DNA from 3 places in the Enterobacter cancerogenus genome. Region 1 is predicted to be linked to each of the others. Evidence: predicted binding sites of a transcription regulator. Region 1 holds the regulator's gene; each other region holds the start of a gene.
The links. Region 1 encodes PurR, which represses purine synthesis genes. Its sites were predicted from a motif close to CANGCAAACGTTTGCNTG; they were not measured.
Positions count from the first base shown of each region.

Region 2: the regulator PurR is predicted to act here: its motif matches at 762-779, upstream of pyrC (dihydroorotase).
Region 3: the regulator PurR is predicted to act here: its motif matches at 1,808-1,825, upstream of I6L58_RS07710 (nucleoside-specific channel-forming protein Tsx).

Region 1 is NZ_CP077290.1:626,889-633,504, reverse strand. Features, by position in the region: gene mdtK (MdtK family multidrug efflux MATE transporter) at 1-260, opposite strand, end outside; gene I6L58_RS02920 (riboflavin synthase) at 486-1,127, shown strand; gene cfa (cyclopropane fatty acyl phospholipid synthase) at 1,158-2,306, opposite strand; gene punC (purine nucleoside transporter PunC) at 2,605-3,804, opposite strand; gene punR (DNA-binding transcriptional activator PunR) at 3,919-4,830, shown strand; gene purR (HTH-type transcriptional repressor PurR) at 4,847-5,872, opposite strand; gene cydH (cytochrome bd-I oxidase subunit CydH) at 6,170-6,259, shown strand; gene I6L58_RS02890 (MFS transporter) at 6,425-6,616, shown strand, end outside.
Region 2 is NZ_CP077290.1:858,424-865,039, forward strand. Features, by position in the region: gene mdtH (multidrug efflux MFS transporter MdtH) at 1-32, shown strand, start outside; gene I6L58_RS04040 (lipoprotein) at 157-717, shown strand; gene pyrC (dihydroorotase) at 842-1,888, shown strand; gene dinI (DNA damage-inducible protein I) at 1,963-2,208, shown strand; gene bssS (biofilm formation regulator BssS) at 2,483-2,737, shown strand; gene solA (N-methyl-L-tryptophan oxidase) at 2,854-3,972, shown strand; gene I6L58_RS04065 (YceO family protein) at 4,029-4,142, shown strand; gene I6L58_RS04070 (cytochrome b) at 4,370-4,936, shown strand; gene I6L58_RS04075 (YceI family protein) at 4,938-5,516, shown strand; gene trhO (oxygen-dependent tRNA uridine(34) hydroxylase TrhO) at 5,558-6,607, opposite strand.
Region 3 is NZ_CP077290.1:1,625,087-1,631,702, reverse strand. Features, by position in the region: gene secF (protein translocase subunit SecF) at 1-631, shown strand, start outside; gene I6L58_RS07710 (nucleoside-specific channel-forming protein Tsx) at 785-1,669, opposite strand; gene I6L58_RS07705 (SadB/YajI family lipoprotein) at 1,938-2,477, opposite strand; gene nrdR (transcriptional regulator NrdR) at 2,631-3,080, shown strand; gene ribD (bifunctional diaminohydroxyphosphoribosylaminopyrimidine deaminase/5-amino-6-(5-phosphoribosylamino)uracil reductase RibD) at 3,085-4,188, shown strand; gene ribH (6,7-dimethyl-8-ribityllumazine synthase) at 4,276-4,746, shown strand; gene nusB (transcription antitermination factor NusB) at 4,768-5,187, shown strand; gene thiL (thiamine-phosphate kinase) at 5,265-6,236, shown strand; gene I6L58_RS07675 (aldo/keto reductase) at 6,341-6,616, opposite strand, start outside.

The sequences.
Region 1 (6,616 bases):
TGGTGCGCCACACGGTCGCGGCGGCCTGAACCGTTCAGCTGCGCGATCACCGGGGTCAGCGCCAGCAGCAGTCCGTGGCCGAAAAGGATCGCGGGAAGCCAAATTGAGGTCCCGATAGCCACGGCGGCCATATCGGTGGCGCTATAGCCACCGGCCATCACCGTATCGACAAATCCCATTGCTGTCTGGGCAACCTGCGCGACGATCACCGGGATAGCCAGTGCCAATAACTGACGCGCTTCAATCATGTACTTCTGCACGTGAACACCTTTGAATTGTTGTTATTTGAGAGACTAAAAAAGCCGCCATAACGGGCAGCAAAAAGAAAATGCAGGGGGATGCCAGCTATTGTAGCGGGGTTTACCTAATTATCTAGTGAAAAAATAGCCAGAAAAAGCACACTGCTGGCAACCTGTTTTTCCAACTGTTATTGTGTTGGGATTAAACGGTGTCACCACCGTCCGGAAAAAACAGGAGTTACAGGCATGTTTACTGGTATTGTCCAGGGCACCGCTAAAGTGGTGTCTATTGATGAAAAACCCAATTTTCGTACTCACGTTGTTGAGCTGCCGGAATATATGCTCGACGGCATCGAAACCGGTGCGTCGATTGCGCATAACGGCTGCTGCCTGACCGTCACAGAAATTAATGGTAATCACATCAGCTTTGATTTAATGAAAGAAACATTGCGGATTACCAATCTCGGCGAGCTGGCGGTAGGGGATACCGTAAACGTTGAGCGTGCCGCGAAGTTCAGCGATGAGATTGGCGGGCATCTGATGTCAGGCCACATCATGACCACGGCCGAGGTCGCCAAAATCATTACCTCGGAAAATAACCGTCAAATCTGGTTTAAAGTGCAGGACCCGGCATTAATGAAATACATCCTGTACAAAGGGTTTATTGGCATTGATGGGATCAGTCTGACGGTGGGTGAGGTCACGCCGACGCGTTTTTGCGTGCATTTAATTCCGGAGACGCTGCAGCGTACGACGCTGGGCGCAAAAAAACTGGGGCATCGCGTGAATATCGAAATTGATCCGCAAACCCAGGCGGTCGTCGATACCGTTGAGCGCGTACTGGCGGCAAAGGAAGCGGCGATAATAAAAGCGATTGACGAAGAATAAAAATAACCCCGGGCTTCCGGGGTTATTTTTTTAGCGAGCCACCCGCAGGCCGTGTTCAATACCGCGGCTAAAGACCACCTGCCACAGCTGAATATCACGCGCCCGGAATGCCCCTGCGCAGGCATTCAGATAATAACTGAACATCCTTTTGAACCGTTCGGAATAGTTGTCGGCAATCTCCGGCCAGGCCGCCTGGAAGCGTTCGTGCCATGCCATTAACGTGGTGTCGTAATCTGCGCCAAAGTTGTGCCAGTCTTCCACGATAAAGTGAGATTCACTGGCATTGGCTATCTGGCGTACAGAGGGCAAACAGCCATTCGGAAAGATGTATTTATTGATCCACGGGTCAACGTTGTTGTCGGTCCGCTTTGAGCCAATGGTATGCAGCAGGAAGATACCGTCCGGCTTCAGGTTACGATCGGCTACCGTAAAGTAGGTCTTATAGTTTTTCGGCCCTACGTGCTCAAACATTCCGACCGAGACGATTCGATCGAATTGCTCATTAAGATCGCGATAATCCTGCAGACGAATATCGACATCCAGACCCTGGCAGCGTTCCTGCGCCATTTTTTGCTGTTCGGCAGAGATGGTGACGCCGACAACGCTGACGCCATAATGCTTCGCCATAAAGTACGCCAGACCACCCCAGCCGCAGCCGATATCCAGTACGCGCATGCCGGGTTCAAGCTGCAGTTTTTCACAGATTAAGCGCAATTTGTCCTGCTGCGCCTCTTCAAGCGTGGTCGCCTTTTTCCAGTAGCCGCAGGAATATTGCATGAAGGGGTCGAGCATACGGCTGAACAGGTCGTTGCCAAGATCGTAATGTTCTTTGCCAACGATCCATGCCCGTTTTTTACTCTGGAGGTTGAACAGGCGGGCGGAGGCGATGCGCAGCGTGTCTTTAACGTGACGAGGGAGCTGGTTCTCCAGCCCCGCGCGTAAAACGCGGGTGAAAAAGATATCCAGCCGCTCGCAATCCCACCATCCATCCATATAGCTTTCGCCCAGGCCTAACGATCCCTCCTGCAGGACGCGTTTAAAAAAGTCGGGATGTTTGACCTGAGGGTCGTAAGGGGAGGACCCGTTAATAGTGATGCCCGCACGACTCAACAGTTCACTGGCGATCCGGGACCAGTTGTCGTCCGGAACGCTGACTTCTTCTATACACGATGAACTCATAGCTTCTCCATCACCTTGCTGTGATCAGAACCTTCAAACAGCGTAGACGCTTTTTATGGTTTGTGAGAAATCTCACGGTAAATGCCCGCGAGGCTAGTATCCGACGTAGAACAGAGGAAGGGAGATAACCCTTGCCGAAATGCCTTCCATGGTAAAACGGGAGCACTCCGGCTCCCGTTAACACTTAATATTTATCGTATTTATCGAACCAAATTTAGTATAGGCCTCAAAATTTGGTGATTCAATAGAAAATTCTTAGCAACCTAATCACTGATATGCAACATAATTTCCCATGCGATTATGCCTGGGAGGCGTCTGCCTGCGCGCGGCTGGCCTGCTCACGGTAGGCAGAAGACTGTATGCGATATCCGATGACGGCCAGCACAGCGGTAAACAGCATCACGCTGGTGGTGGTGAGCAGCGGGGTAACGATCAGCGCGGAAACCACGAGGCTTGCGAGGAAACATAACCCCAGCTGCAGGGTATTTTGCAGCGCCGCCGCGCGGCCGGTGGCCTGTGGGAACGGACGCAACGCCTGCGCCACCACGATTGGATAGATTGCGCCGTTGGCGACGGCCATCACGCAGAAAGGAATCAAAATTTCTGCAAGCCCCACGCCCGGAATGAAACCGACAGCCCAGGTGCCTACCACGCTCAGGGTGTAGAGCGCCAGCAGCCAGGGCAGCATCTGTTGTCCGTCCCATTTCTGCAGGGCCGCACGACAGCCGTAGCCGCCCACCAGGAAGGCGATAGTTTGCGGAACGTAGCTCAGACCGATGGCCGCCGGGCTATAGCCCATATCGTGGAGGATAAAAGGTGAGCCGGTGAGCCAGGCGAAGAAGCTCGCAGAGCATGCGGCGTAAATCAGGACGTTACCGCGATACGCTTTGGTGCGCAGCAGGGAGATAAAGGTGATGGGCTTCGCATCGGCGTGCGTGGCTTTTTTATGGGCCGGCTTAAGCGCAAAGGCGGGCAGCATCAGCACCAGCGTAATGGCAAACAGCGTGGCGAAAATCGCCTGCCAGTCGAAATGGGCGAGGATCCAGCTGCCCAGTAGCGGAGCAAGGGCCGGCGACAGGCCGACCAGCGGCATGATGGTAGCGAAGATCCGGTTTGTGCGTGAGGCCGGGTAGTAGTCGGTCACCAGCGCCTGCCAGGTGACCGCTGCCGCGCATACGCCCACCGCCTGAATAAAGCGCAGCACCAGCAGCCAGGTGGCATCACGTACCCACAGCATCCCCAGACAGCCTACGGCAAAAATCGCAAGGCCGAGTAACAGCACCGGCTTGCGGCCAAAGCGGTCAGAGAGCGGCCCCCACATCAGCTGTGCGATGGCGAAGCCCGCAAGGAATAAGCTCAGGCTGGCGCTGATGGCGGCGGCAGGCGTCTGCAAATCTTCCTGCATCGCGGCGAAAGCAGGGAGGTACATATCGGTTGCCAGAAAGCCAAGCACGCTTAAGCCGCCGAGCCAGACTAAAAATCCGTTCCTGGGTTGCATTGTTTTTTTCTCCTGAGGAGGCAGGTGTTAATTGGCGCAGAGTGTAGGGAGTGCAAAGCGGCTTGTGAAACGCTAATATTTGGTAAGTGCATTCAAATTTTTTGCAGGCAGAAAATGTGGTCTGATTATTCTCTTGAAGTGGTAGACGCCGTGGCGCGTAACGGCAGTTTTACCGGCGCCGCGCAGGAACTGCATCGGGTTCCCTCTGCAGTCAGTTATACCGTGCGCCAGTTGGAGGAGTGGCTGGCGGTGCCGCTGTTTGAGCGTCGGCACCGCGACGTGGTGTTAACGCCTGCTGGGGCGTGGTTTCTCAAGGAGGGACGTTCTGTCATCAAAAAAATGCAGATCACCCGCGAGCAGTGCCAACAGATCGCCAATGGCTGGCGGGGCCATCTCTCCATTGCGGTAGACAACATTGTGAAGCCCGAACGCACACGGCAGATGATCGTGGATTTCTATCGCCATTTCTCGGACGTTGAGTTGCGGGTATCGCAGGAGGTGTTCAACGGCGTCTGGGATGCGCTGGCGGACGGCAGGGTTGAGATGGCTATCGGCGCGACGCAGGCTATTCCCGTTGGGGGACGTTACGCTTTTCGGGATATGGGCATGCTGAGCTGGACCTGCGTGGTCGCCCGCCATCATCCTCTGGCCGCGCTGGAAGGGCCGCTGAGTGACGACACGCTGCGCAACTGGCCGTCGCTGGTGCTGGAAGATACCTCGCGTTCGTTGCCCAAACGCATCACCTGGCTGCTGGACAACCAGCGGCGCGTGGTGGCACCTGACTGGGAGTCGTCTGCCACCTGCCTGACGGCGGGCCTGTGCGTGGCGATGGTGCCCGTCCACTTTGCACGTCCGAGGATCGACAGCGGAGAATGGGTTGCCCTGCAGCTGGAAAACCCGTTCCCGGATGCAGCCTGTTGCCTCACCTGGCAGCAGAACGACGTATCGCCTGCCATGGCCTGGCTGCTGGATTATCTGGGAGACAGCGAAACGCTGAACCGGGAGTGGCTACGGGCGCCAGCGTAGCTGGCCCCGTTAACCATTAGCGACGGTAGTCGCGGAAAGGGCCATCCGCAACGGAACGGCGCTCAACAAGACGCGGGTGGACTTCAATAGACTGCGATTCTTCACGCTTGTTAACGATCCTGTCCATCAGCATGTTGAAAGCGGTTTCGCCCAGCGAATCTTTCGGCTGGTGGATGGTGGTCAGCGCCGGGGTGAAGAAACGGGCGTTACGCACGTTGTCATACCCGATCACGGAAATGTCCTGCGGCACGCGCAGACCCAGTTCATCCGCCGCACAGAGCGCACCCATTGCCATAATATCGCCCCCGCAGAAGACGGCGGTCGGGCGAGGCTGCTGGGAGACGATCTGCTGCATGGCGCGATAGCCCGATTCTGGCTCGAAGTCGCCCTGCACAATCCAGTTTTCCGGCACGGTGATCAGTGCTTCTTCCATCGCTTTCATAAAGCCAGCCAGACGCCCTGCGCCGGTGTTGCGCTCAAGCGGGCCGGGAATAACTCCAATCTCGCGATGCCCGCGTTCTACCAGATAACGACCCGCCATATAGCCGCCTTCAAAAGCGTTATCAATCACGGAGTCGGTGAAATCGGCGCGCGCTTCGCCCCAGTCCATCACCACCATCGGGATGTGACGGTACTCTTCCAGCATGGAAAGCACCGATTCCGGGTATTCTGAACACATCACCAGCAGGCCGTCGACGCGCTTTTGCGCCATCATTGAAAGATAGGCACGCTGTTTTTCAATGTTGTTCCAGGCGTTGCCCAGAATCAGGGTATAGCCTTTCTGAAAGCAGTTTTTTTCGACCGCTTCGATAATTTCTGCGAAATAGGCCGCTTCGCTACTGGTCGCCAGCAAACCGATCGATTTGGTGTGATTCACTTTGAGGCTACGCGCTACCGCACTCGGGGAGTAGTGCAGCTCTTTGATCGCCGCCCAGACGGCATTGCGCGTCTCTTCAGCAACAAAGCGAGTTTTGTTAATAACATGTGATACGGTTGTAGTGGAAACGTTTGCGCGTTTTGCTACGTCTTTTATTGTTGCCATTAAATGTCACTCCAGACCATATCCTAAGCTCCTGATAATCATGAAGGTAAACGTTTGCCTTCTCTCACCCTTATTACGCAATCTTGAATTGCGACACGCCGGGAAAACGACACAGGACGTCAGGAGGGGGTCAATGGCCGGTACGCTAATAAATTTAGCGTGGAATTTTGTCCTATCTTGATGAAAAGGGGAAGAGCAAAAGTGGATATCAGGTTAAAACCAGGAAGATTTTTGACCTGAACTGTGTAAAAATGAGCAAGCTCACTTTTCGTGGGGTGATTAAAAGGAGAAAAATTGATGAGTTCCGATCTGAAGTTTTCGCTGGTTACCACCGTTATTGTGCTGGCATTGATTGTGGCCGGTGGTTTAACGGCTGCGCTGCACTGATTCACGCGGAGGGAGAGGCGTCTCCCTCCACATCCTCGCCTGATTGTTACCCCTCTGGCAAAAATCTTTTGCCAAAATGTAAACTTCTCATTTTTTGTGATTGATGTCATGCTTTTGGCTTCATTGTTCTGTGTCACGACGCGACACGGCATCCGGAGTTAACGCATGAAAATCAATTTCCCCTTGCTGGCCCTGGCGATTGGCGCTTTTGGGATTGGCACCACTGAATTCTCCCCGATGGGCTTGCTGCCCGTTATCGCGCGGGGCGTAGACGTCTCAATACCGGCGGCTGGTATGCTGATCAGCGCCTATGCGATCGGCGTGATGGTGGGGGCACCCCTGATGACGCTGCTGCTC
Region 2 (6,616 bases), 230 kb from region 1:
GCGCAAGCGGCATGCTCGAGCCTGGCGCGTAATACCTCACGTCGGCGGGAGGCCCCTCCCGCCGCGCTTATCAGTTTTTTCTGCTGGTTTCTGCCATTTCACACTGACATACTGACGCCACAGGACAGAAGCGCCGATTTTTCGTTGAGGAACACTATGAAGAAAATTGTTATTGCCGCTGCGTTGATTGTCAGTGGTCTGCTGGTAGGCTGCAATCAGCTTACCCAATACACCGTCAGTGAGCAGGAAATCAATCAGGCGCTGGAAAAACATAACAACTTCTCCAAAGACATTGGTGTGCCGGGCCTCGCCGATGCACACATCGTCCTCAGCAATCTCGTCAGCCAGATCGGACGTGAAGAGCCGAATAAAGTCACCCTTTCCGGGGACGCTAATCTGGACATGACCTCCCTCTTTGGTAATCAGAAAGCCAATATCAAACTCAAACTGAAGGCGCTGCCGGTCTTTAATAAAGAGAAAGGGGCGATTTTCCTCCAGGAGATGGAAGTGGTCGATGCGGTTGTCTCACCGGATAAGATGAAGCCGGTGCTGCAGACGCTCATGCCGTATCTGAATCAGTCGCTGCGCAACTACTTCAACCAGCAGCCGGCCTACGTTCTCAGCGAGGACAAGAGCAAGGGCGAGTCGCTTGCTAAAAAGTATGCCAAGGGCATTGAGGTAAAACCCGGCGAAATTATTATTCCTTTCACCGATTAACATCAGGGCGCTCAGGCGCCCTTTTTTTTACGGAAAAGTGTGCAAACGAAAACGTTTCCGCTTATGATTTGTGTCCGGCAAAAACAGCCCTCTTATGACTGATTCTTTTCAAGCCGGAGCTTCCATGACTGCACAATCCCAGGTTCTTAAAATCCGCCGCCCTGACGACTGGCATATCCATCTGCGTGATGGCGATATGCTCAAAACCGTCGTGCCGTATACCAGCGAAATTTATGGCCGCGCGATTGTCATGCCAAACCTGGTTCCGCCCGTTACCACCGTCGATGCAGCCATCGCCTATCGCCAGCGCATTCTGGATGCGGTCCCGGCAGGACATGATTTCACGCCATTAATGACCTGCTATCTTACGGATTCTCTCGATCCGAACGAAGTGGAGCGCGGGTTTAACGAAGGGGTGTTCACGGCCGCTAAACTTTACCCGGCGAATGCCACTACCAACTCCAGCCACGGCGTGACCAGCATTGATGCCATCATGCCGGTGCTGGAACGCATGCAGAAGCTGGGCATGCCGCTGCTGGTGCACGGTGAAGTGACCCATGCGGATATCGATATTTTCGACCGCGAAGCCCGGTTTATCGAGACGGTGATGGAGCCGCTGCGCCAGCGCCTGCCCGCGCTGAAAGTGGTGTTTGAGCATATCACCACCAAAGATGCGGCAGAGTATGTCCGTGACGGCAATGAGCTGATTGCCGCCACCATCACGCCTCAGCATCTGATGTTCAACCGCAACCACATGCTGGTCGGTGGCGTACGCCCTCATCTCTATTGCCTGCCGATCCTCAAGCGCAACATCCACCAGCAGGCGCTGCGTGAGCTGGTTGCCAGCGGGTTCTCCCGCGCATTCCTCGGCACCGACTCCGCGCCGCATGCCCGCCACCGTAAAGAGGCAAGCTGCGGCTGCGCAGGCTGTTTTAACGCCCCTACCGCCCTGGCGAGCTATGCCACCGTATTCGAAGAGATGAATGCCCTTGAGCATTTCGAGGCGTTCTGCTCCCTGAACGGCCCCCGTTTCTACGGCCTGCCGGTCAATGAGACCTTAATTGAGCTGGAACGCAAAGCGAGCCAGGTAGAAGAGGCGATCGCGCTTACGGATGACACGCTGATCCCGTTCCTCGCGGGTGAAACCGTGCAGTGGACCGTCAAACGCTAAAAAACCCCGCCCCCGTGTTGTCAAAACACTAATATACCTGTATAAATGCACAGTATATTACACAGGGGGCATTTATGCGTATTGAAGTCACCATTGCCAAAACTACCGTTCTGCCTGCCGGCGCGCTTGATGCACTGGCAGGCGAGCTATCCCGCCGTATTGACGAAAATTTTCCTGATAATGAGAATCCCGTAACGGTGCGTTATGCGACCGCGAACAACCTGTCGGTTATCGGTGGCGCTAAAGAAGATAAAGAGCGTATCAGTGAAATTTTGCAGGAAACCTGGGAAAGCGCTGACGACTGGTTTATCACCGATTAACACTTGCTCCCTCATTGTGTTTTTTTGCCGGGTCGCCCCGGCTTTTTTTCATCTCAATTATGTTTAGTTCAGATTATTTCAGCATCTTCTTAAAAAATCGTGAACAAGATGGCGTTTTATTGCTCGAACAATCCTAAAATGCAGAAAAATGTGTTGCTACCTATTTATTTTTCCCATAAGAACCCTTATCTATTGATATACTGAAGATGCTTTCAGAAAAACATGCATTGAACCTCAAAGCCGTTGTCTTCTAACACGCATTTAGGGGGTTATAATGGAAAAGAATAGTGAAGTCATCCAGACCCATCCGCTTGTCGGCTGGGATATCAGCACCGTAGACAGCTACGACGCGCTGATGCTGCGTTTGCACTACCAGACCCCAAGTCAACTCAACCGTGAAGAAGCGGAAGTTGGACAGACGCTGTGGCTTACAACAGACGTCGCCCGTCAGTTTATTTCTATTTTAGAGGCAGGTATTGCCAAAATAGAATCTGGCGACTACCAGGAAAATGAGTATAAACGACATTAATTTTATGCCCACTTTTCACTCAACAGGCACCCTCGGGGTGCCTTATTTATTTCTCCCTTGTATAACCTGCCGATGTTAATTACTCTGCTAACAAAGCGTTAGTTAACGGGATGACCATGAAATACGACCTGATCATTATTGGTAGCGGCTCCGTTGGATCGGCCGCAGGTTATTACGCCACGCAGGCAGGCCTGAAGGTGCTGATGATTGATGCCCACCTTCCCCCGCATTCAGAAGGTAGCCATCATGGCGATACCCGCCTTATCCGTCATGCCTACGGCGAAGGCGAGCGCTATGTGCCGCTGGTTCTGCGTGCCCAGACGCTGTGGGACGAACTGGCGAAGCAGACGGAAGAGCGCATTTTTGAGCGCACCGGCGTCGTGAACCTGGGCCCGGCCCACTCTGCGTTTCTCGCCTCGGTGGAACAGAGCGCGAAAGCCTTTAACCTTGAGGTTGAGCGTCTGGATGCGCAGGGCGTGATGAGCCGCTGGCCGGAAATCACCGTGCCGGATGACTATATCGGGCTTTATGAAGCGCACTCCGGCGTCCTGCATTGTGAAACCGCCATCAAGACCTGGATCGACCTGGCCGCAAAAGCAGGCTGTGGGCAACTGTTTAACTGCCCGGTAACCGGTATTGCCCATCATGCTGATGGCGTGACCGTGACGACACCTGAAGGCGACTACGACGGCGCGCGCCTGCTTGTCAGCGCAGGGACGTGGGTGACCAAACTGCTGCCGGACCTGCCCATTCAGCCGGTGCGTAAAGTCTTCTCATGGTTCCAGTCCGATGGTCGCTACAGCAGCCAGAATAAATTCCCGGCGTTTACCGGCGAATTGCCTAACGGCGACCAGTTTTACGGCTTCCCTTCTGAGAAGGACGCGCTGAAAATCGGCAAGCATAACGGCGGGCAGACCATCGCCTCACCGGATGAGCGCAAACCTTTTGGCGCTTACCCGCAGGATGGCTCAGAAGCCTTTATGTTCCTGCGCAATATTCTGCCGGGTGTCGGTGGCTTGCTTTACGGCGCAGCCTGCACTTACGACAACACGCCGGATGAAGATTTCATCATCGATCGCCTGCCGGGCCATGACAATACCTTGCTTATCACCGGCCTGAGCGGGCATGGCTTTAAGTTTGCCTCTGTCCTCGGTGAAATTGCTGCCCAGTTTGCCCAGGGTATTACGCCGCAGTTTGATCTCACTCCCTTCTCGCTCGCCCGTTTTGACCGATAATATCCCGCAGGCTCCGGATGTCCGGGGCCTGTGACTTTGCTTACTCGCGGGGAATGATGCGCAGGATCGTTAGCTATCTTATTAATAATATCCGTGAGCATTTCATGCTCTATATCCTGCTGTGGTCGCTGCTGGCGCTGATCGATTTTATTTATGTGATGTTTTACTGAACGCACCGGCTTACAAATATTGACATTACTTTAGGTTAATTGAGTTAATCTACTCTTCCCAAATATTCCCCATAAAATATTGAACGAAGCCACTGAAATACATTCACAGAAGATATTCAAATTACCTGAAATAAATTAAATAAATATCATTATCTCATTTTTTAAGTTGCATTATCTTTTCCAGCCGTTCATTTTTATTGTTCAAATTATTCAGAATGGTAATTTTCATGCAATTGCGTAACTCCCCCCAACGCTACGGAATGATATCCATGCTCTTACACTGGATATTCGCTCTGGCGGTGTATGCCATGTTCGGGCTGGGTCTCTGGATGGTCACGTTAAGCTATTATGACGGATGGTATCACCAGGCGCCTGAATTGCATAAAAGCATTGGCGTGCTGCTGATGATGGGATTGGTGGTTCGGATTATCTGGCGACATATCTCCCCGCCACCACCGGCACCCGACAGCCACAGCAAATTCACACGACTGAGCGCAACCGCCGCGCACATTACGCTCTACGCCCTGCTGCTGGCCATTTTGATTAGCGGCTATTTAATTTCCACGGCAGATGGCAAACCCATCAGCGTGTTTGGCCTGTTTGACGTCCCGGCTACCCTGGCCGATGCGGGTTCACAGGCAGATATCGCAGGCATTATTCATCTGTGGCTGGCGTGGAGCGTGGTTATTCTGTCCGTCCTGCATGGGCTTGCTGCCCTTAAACACCATTTCATCGATAAAGACGACACGCTTAAGCGCATGCTTGGCCGATCGTCAGTTGACTCTGGAGCATAAAATGAAAAAACGCCTGCTGGGTATCGCATTAGGTTCCCTGTTATTCACCACGGGTTCCGCCGTGGCCGCTGATTACAAAATTGATAAAGAAGGCCAGCACGCCTTCGTCAATTTCCGCATTCAGCACCTGGGTTATAGCTGGCTGTACGGCAGCTTTAATGATTTCGACGGTACCTTTACCTTTGACGAGAAAAACCCGGCCTCTGATAAAGTGAACGTGACCATTAATACCAACAGCGTCGATACCAACCACGCGGAACGTGATAAACACCTGCGCAGCGCGGAGTTTTTGAACGTCTCGAAATTCCCGCAGGCAACATTCGCGTCGACTGAAGTGAAAAAGGATGGCGACAAGCTGGATATTACCGGCAACCTTACTCTCAATGGCGTGACCAAACCGGTAACCCTTGATGCGAAATTAATCGGCCAGGGTGACGATCCCTGGGGTGGTAAACGCGCTGGTTTTGAAGCGACCGGTAAAATTCGTTTGAAAGATTTTAATATCACGACGGATTTAGGCCCGGCGTCTCAGGACGTGGACCTGATTATTTCTGTGGAAGGCGTTCAGCAGAAGTCGTAATAATGACGCCCGGCAGGCTCTCGCTATGCCGGGCGTGACGATTATTCAGGGTCAGGAATGCCCAGTTTGGTATTTAAACGACCGCGAGATTTATTAAAAATCTTATTGCCGTTTTCACGACCCGCGCGCAGCCGACGCTGTTCCTCTTCAGGAAGCACGCTCTCTTCACTGCACACCTCGCTGCAACAACCGTTAAACTTCTCGGCACAGGCCGGACACTGAATAAACAGCAGATGGCAGCCATCGTTTTTGCAGTTGGTGTGGGTATCGCACGGCGCACCGCACTGATGACATTGCGCGATGACATCCTCGGAGATACGCTCGCCCATGCGCTCATCAAACACGAAGTTTTTCCCGATAAAGCGTACCGGCAGCCCCTGCTCGCGGGCGCGGCGGGCATACTCGATGATGCCGCCCTCAATGTGCCAGACCTTATTAAAACCGTTGTGCTTCATCCACGCGCTGGCTTTTTCACAGCGGATCCCGCCGGTGCAGTACATCACGATTTTTTTATCTTTATGTTCCTGCATCATCTCAACGGCTTTCGGCAACTGCTCGCGGAACGTGTCGGCCGGGATCTCCATCGCGTTCTCAAAATGCCCCACTTCGTATTCGTAGTGGTTACGCATATCGATGAACACCGCATCCGGGTCGTCCAGCATCGCATTCACTTCAGCCGCTTTGAGATAGTCGCCCACATCGCTGGCGTTGAAGCTCGGATCGTCGATCCCGTCAGCCACGATGCGTTCGCGCACCTTCATGCGCAGCACCCAGAAGGATTTACCGTCATCGTCGAGGGCAATATTCAGGCGCAGCCCGTTCAGCGCCGGATCAAAGCCGTAAAGCAGCTCGCGAAAGGCGCTCACGTTGCTTTCCGGCACGCTAATCTGGGCATTGATCCCTTCACGCGCCAGGTAGACGCGCCCGAAAACATTCAGCGCCGTGAAGGCCTGGTAAAGGGCGTCACGGGTCGCCTGCGGATCGACGATGGTGAAGTATTTATAGAATGAGATGGTGGTACGCGGTTCGGTCTCGGCCAACATACGCGCTTTCAACATCTCATTCGACACGCGGTTGTGTAACACTGGCATGGTGTACAA
Region 3 (6,616 bases), 1.0 Mb from region 1:
CGTTCACGTCATTAACGAAACGACCAGCCAGAATGCGACGGTTAAGCGTATTGAGTTCGTCGGCCCAAGCGTGGGTGCGGACCTGGCGCAAACCGGTGCGATGGCGCTGATGGTGGCGCTGATCTCCATCCTGATTTACGTTGGTTTCCGCTTTGAGTGGCGACTGGCGGCAGGCGTGGTTATCGCCCTGGCGCACGACGTGGTGATCACCATGGGCGTACTGTCTCTGTTCCATATTGAGATTGACCTGACGATTGTGGCATCCCTGATGTCCGTTATCGGTTACTCACTGAACGACAGTATCGTGGTATCTGACCGTATCCGTGAAAACTTCCGTAAGATCCGTCGCGGTACGCCGTACGAAATCTTTAACGTGTCATTGACCCAGACGCTGCACCGTACCTTGATCACATCCGGTACCACCTTGATGGTTATCCTGATGCTGTATCTCTTCGGTGGCCCGGTACTGGAAGGCTTCTCGCTGACCATGCTGATTGGTGTCTCTATCGGTACGGCGTCGTCCATCTATGTGGCGTCCGCGCTGGCACTGAAACTCGGCATGAAGCGTGAGCATCTGCTCCAGCAGAAGGTCGAAAAAGAAGGGGCGGATCAGCCGTCAATTCTGCCGTAAGACAGCGTCTTTCGCATAAAAAAATCCCGGTCTGTTGACCGGGATTTTTTTGTCTTTGCGCCCTCTCCCGTGGGAGAGGGGAGGGCATCAGCCCGCACAATTTCGGATCCCAGGCCCGGTAAGCGCAGCGCCACCGGGCGAATCCCGCAGAGATTAGAAGTTGTAACCCACCACCAGGTAACCACCCCAGCCGGTAGAACGCACGCTGAAGTCGCCGTTGCCGAAGTTCAGGCTGGCGTCATCGTTCCACTGACCACCGTTGTGCCAGTAACGCGCCACAACAGAGTAGTGCCAGTGATCGTAGTTCAGCGCCAGAATGTGGCTGGAGGCGATGGAGTCGTTGGTGCGCGCTTTACGGCCATTCAGGTCGCGGAAGTCGTTATCGCCCAGGTCTGAACCCCAGTCAAAGTTGGTGAAGCCGATGTAGCTCAGGTTGCCGCCCCACAGCTGGGTCAGTGGCACAAAGTATTTCACTTTGAAACGGTAGCCGTCCCACTCGTTCTCGTTCGCTGCACCGTAGTTCTGCCACTGGTATTTCGCGTAGACGTTCATGGACAGGCTCATTGGCAGACCGGTTTCAATGTCCGTACCCAGACCCATGTACCAGGTGCTCTGACGACCGGAGGCGTTGCGGCCCATGTCGTAGATGTAGTTGTTTGCGAAGTACCACTCTTTAAACGGACCAAACGCCAGGCTGGTGCCGGTCAGCTTATCAATGGAGAAACGTGGTTCGATTTCCATGAACAGCGGAGAACCGTGGTTCCAGATACCTTTCGCGTCGGTGTTACCGCCGAAGAAGACCGGCGCATCCATATAACCGTAGAAATCAAACCAGTCTTTTTTAGCGAACGCTTCGTATTCCAGGTAGGTATCGTTGCGGATCTGCGGTCCAAAACGGGTGTGGTAGCTGCCCACCACGTTAACGCTCTGATGCCACCAGTCGGAAACATATTCTGGTTTGTTATTTTCCGCTGCGTTAACAGTGAAAGAGGAGGACAATGCCAGCGCTGCACCGGCTGCGAGTAATGTTTTTTTCATAATCATGCCACTGATTGAAATTCCCTTCCGGGAGTGAAAAATGCGCGAATTGCGTTTCTAAATATTTCGTGTTTCTGCGGAGCCTATTATAGGAATCCCTGCTCACAAAAATACGTGTTGTTTCACAGTTCTCTCACATACGTAATCGATTGCGTTCACGTTTGCGTACTTTAAACGGCGGGGATTGTATCGACAACCATTTATGTTGCCAATGTTTTCAGCGTGTAAATGTTAGCGGAGTAACAGCGTACTCCGCTAAAGGGGAGGATTATTGCGCGGCGGGCTGGATGTCGTGGATGCGAACAAAGCCTAACTGGTCCGGCGTGAGGCCGTTCAGCTGAACCGGGATATCAACATCGCTCGGCGCGAGCGTGCTGGCAGGGGCCGTGATCAGCTGATTTTTCACATTCACCTCCTGGAAACTTTCCGTGGTGCCCTGGATCTGGCCCCACTCTACGGTGCCGCTAAACGCCGGCAACGGATCGTTGGATTCGCCCTGAATACGCAGCGTGGCGCGCGTGCCTTCGGCGTTCGGTGCGAGGTTAACCAGCGACATTTTCAGCATGCCGATCTGGCTGTTCAGGCGCGCAGGGGTATTGGCACCGGGCAGAAGATACACACCGCTGGCGGATTTTGCATTCAGCGCGTTTTGCTGCGTGATTTTCACGGTTTCTTTATTCAGTTTGTCCATCGCCGTGTTAAGCGTATTCACGCTTTGTTTCATCTCGCGGACTTCAGTTTGCTGTGCGCATGCGCTAAGGGTGAACAGGCTTCCCACCAGGAGAATTCTTAGGTAACGTCTTGTCATTGCGTTTATTTCCCTTGAAATAACGGATGCGTGTAATGGTAGCCAGCATCCTGTCGTCAGGCATAGATCCTTAGTCTCAAAAAGCTCTTCCTTTGTTGTCGGGCCAGATCAGGGTAAAATGAAACTCAGTTAACCAGATAACAGGGATACCGTATGCATTGCCCATTCTGCTCCGCTGTGGATACCAAAGTCATCGACTCTCGCCTGGTGGGCGAAGGGTCCTCCGTACGCCGCCGTCGGCAGTGTCTGGTGTGCAACGAGCGTTTCACCACCTTTGAGGTGGCCGAACTGGTGATGCCGCGCGTGGTCAAAAGCAACGATGTCCGCGAGCCGTTCAATGAAGAGAAGCTGCGCAGCGGGATGCTAAAAGCGCTGGAAAAACGGCCCGTCAGTGCAGATGACGTCGAAATGGCGTTAAACCACATTAAATCGCATCTTCGTGGGTTAGGGGAGCGCGAGGTGCCAAGCAAAATGATTGGCAACCTGGTGATGGAGCAGCTTAAAAAGCTCGATAAAGTTGCCTATATCCGCTTTGCCTCGGTCTACCGCAGCTTCGAAGATATCAAAGAGTTTGGCGAAGAGATCGCCCGCTTACAGGATTAAACGCATGCAGGATGAGATTTACATGGCGCGAGCCATGAAGCTGGCGCAGCGCGGGCGTTTTACCACCCATCCTAATCCGAACGTCGGGTGCGTTATCGTGAAAGACGGCGAGATCGTCGGCGAAGGGTTCCACTACCGCGCGGGTGAGCCGCATGCCGAGGTCCACGCGCTGCGGATGGCCGGCGAAAAGGCGCGGGGGGCAACCGCCTACGTGACGCTGGAGCCGTGCAGCCACCACGGGCGCACGCCGCCGTGCTGTGAAGCGCTGATTGCGGCAGGTGTCTCGCGCGTTGTCGCGTCTATGCAGGATCCGAATCCGCAGGTGGCCGGGCGCGGGCTGTACCGCTTGCAGCAGGAAGGGATCGACGTTAGCCACGGCCTGATGATGCAGGATGCGGAAGCCCTCAACAAAGGCTTCCTGAAGCGTATGCGAACCGGGTTCCCCTATATTCAGCTTAAGCTGGGCGCGTCTCTGGACGGCCGCACGGCGATGGCCAACGGTGAAAGTCAGTGGATCACCTCGCCGCAGGCAAGGCGCGATGTGCAACGTCTGCGCGCGCAAAGCCATGCTATCCTCACCAGCAGTGAAACGGTGCTGGCCGACGATCCGGCGATGACCGTGCGCTGGGATGAACTGAACGCCGATACCCAGGCGCTCTACCCGCAGGAAAACCTGCGCCAGCCGCTGCGCATTGTGATTGATAGCCAGAACCGCGTTACGCCTGAGCACCGTATCGTGCACCAGCCCGGTGAAACGCTGTTTGCCCGCACCAAAGACGATTCGCGTCAATGGCCGGAAGGCGTGCGCAGCATTATGGTGCCGGAACACAACGGCCATCTTGATTTAGTGGTGCTGATGATGCTGCTGGGCAAGCAGCAGGTGAACAGCATCTGGGTTGAAGCAGGGCCGACGCTGGCCGGTGCGCTGTTGCAGGCGGGGCTGGTGGATGAGCTGATTGTCTACGTGGCCCCTGTGCTGTTGGGCAACGACGCGCGCGGCCTGTTTGTGCTGCCTGGCCTTGAAAAACTGGCCGATGCACCGCAACTCAAATTTAGCGAGATCCGTCCGGTAGGCCCGGATGTTTGCCTGCACTTAACGACAGCATAATTGCTCCCGAAATAGGGAAGCAGTATGCAAAGTATTATGATAAAATCCGCCCCCCTGCGGGGCCAAATGAACCCGTAAAGGAAGAGTATGAACATTATTGAAGCTGCTGTAGCTACCCCGGACGCTCGCGTCGCCATCACCATTGCGCGTTTCAACAACTTCATCAACGACAGCCTGCTGGAAGGTGCAATTGACGCCCTGAAACGTATCGGCCAGGTAAAAGATGACAACATTACCGTTGTTTGGGTTCCAGGTGCTTACGAACTGCCACTGGCAGCGGGCGCGCTGGCGAAAACCGGTAAATACGACGCGGTGATTGCCCTGGGTACAGTTATTCGTGGCGGCACTGCGCACTTCGAATACGTAGCGGGCGGTGCAAGCAATGGTCTGGCACACGTCGCCCAGGACGCTGAAATTCCTGTCGCGTTTGGCGTGCTGACCACCGAAAGTATTGAACAAGCCATCGAACGCGCTGGCACCAAGGCCGGTAACAAAGGTGCAGAAGCTGCACTGACCGCGCTTGAAATGATCAACGTATTGAAAGCCATTAAGGCCTGATTTTTTTGTAAGGGGAATTCCGTGAAACCTGCTGCTCGTCGCCGCGCCCGTGAATGTGCCGTTCAGGCACTTTACTCCTGGCAGTTGTCCCACAACGACATCGCCGATGTTGAGTACCAGTTCCTGTCAGAACAGGACGTGAAAGACGTCGATGTTCTGTACTTCCGTGAACTGCTGTCGGGAGTGGCGACTAATAGCGCGTATCTCGATGGCCTGATGAAGCCATACCTGTCCCGTCTTCTTGAAGAGCTGGGTCAGGTTGAAAAAGCAGTGTTGCGTATCGCGCTGTTCGAGCTGTCCAAACGTGATGATGTGCCGTACAAAGTGGCCATCAACGAAGCGATCGAACTGGCGAAAACCTTCGGCGCTGAAGACAGCCACAAGTTTGTTAACGGCGTGCTGGATAAAGCCGCACCTGCGATCCGTCCCCACAAAAAGTGATCCGCAAACCGGAGTCTTGCACTGCCTCACCGGCAGTGCGGCTCCGGTTTTTTCTTTTATTTGCTGAGGCATAACGTATGGCATGCGGCGAATTCTCCCTGATTGCCCGTTATTTCGACCGTGTCAGAACCTCTCGTCTTGATGTTGAAACTGGCATTGGCGATGACTGTGCACTTCTCAATATTCCTGAAAAACAGACGCTGGCTATTAGCACCGACACCTTAGTCTGCGGACGTCATTTCCTTCCCGATATCGATCCTGCTGACCTGGCGTATAAAGCGCTGGCGGTTAACGTCAGCGATCTGGCGGCGATGGGGGCCGATCCCGCGTGGCTGACGCTGGCCTTAACCCTGCCGAATGTCGATGAAGCCTGGCTTGAAGCCTTTAGCGATGCGCTGTTTGATCAGCTCAACTATTACGATATGCAGTTGATCGGGGGAGACACCACGGCCGGGCCGCTGTCGATGACCCTGGCGATCCACGGCTATGTTCCCGCTGGGCGGGCCCTGAAGCGTTCCGGGGCCAAACCGGGCGACTGGATTTACGTTACCGGTACGCCGGGAGATAGCGCCGCAGGGCTGGCTATCCTTCAGGACCGTTTAACCGTTGAAGATAAAGACGATGCGGCGTATCTGGTCAAACGCCATCTGCGCCCAACGCCGCGTATTCTGCACGGCCAGGCGCTGCGCGATCGCGCCAGTTCGGCTATCGATCTGTCTGATGGCCTGATCTCCGATCTCGGTCATGTCCTCAAGGCCAGCGGCGTGGGTGCGCGTGTCGATCTCGACCTTTTCCCGCTGTCAGAACAGCTCCTGCGTCACACAGAGCCTGAGCAGGCGTTGCGCTGGGCGCTGTCCGGTGGTGAAGATTACGAGCTGTGCTTTACCGTTCCGGAACTGAACCGCGGGACGCTGGACGTTGCGTTAGGGCATCTGGGCGCGCGGTTTACCTGCATCGGGCAGATTATGCCGGAAAGCGAAGGGCTGCAGTTTGTCCGGGACGGCGCGCCGGTCACGCTCGACTGGAAAGGGTACGATCACTTCGGGTGATTCTGTACGTTCCGTGTTGCCGGGTGGCGGCTTCGCCTTACCCGGCCTACGCGAGCATATGATTTTGTAGGTCGGGTAAGGCGAAGCCGCCACCCGGCTTTTGTTTATTTAAACCCTACCACCGGATGCTGCTCATACGGCGTCTCAAGCTCGGCAATCTGTTCTGGCGTCAGCGTGATGTCTACCGCGTTCAGCAGTTCGTCCAACTGCTCCTCGCGCGAGGTGCCGATAATCGGTGCTGCAACGCCACGTTTGCTCAGCAGCCATGCCAGCGCCACCTGCGCGCGCGTTGCGCCGGTGTCATCTGCAATGCCCGCCAGGCGCTCCGCAATCACGGCGTCGCTGCTTTCCGTATTTTCATACAGCGTTTTACCGAACGC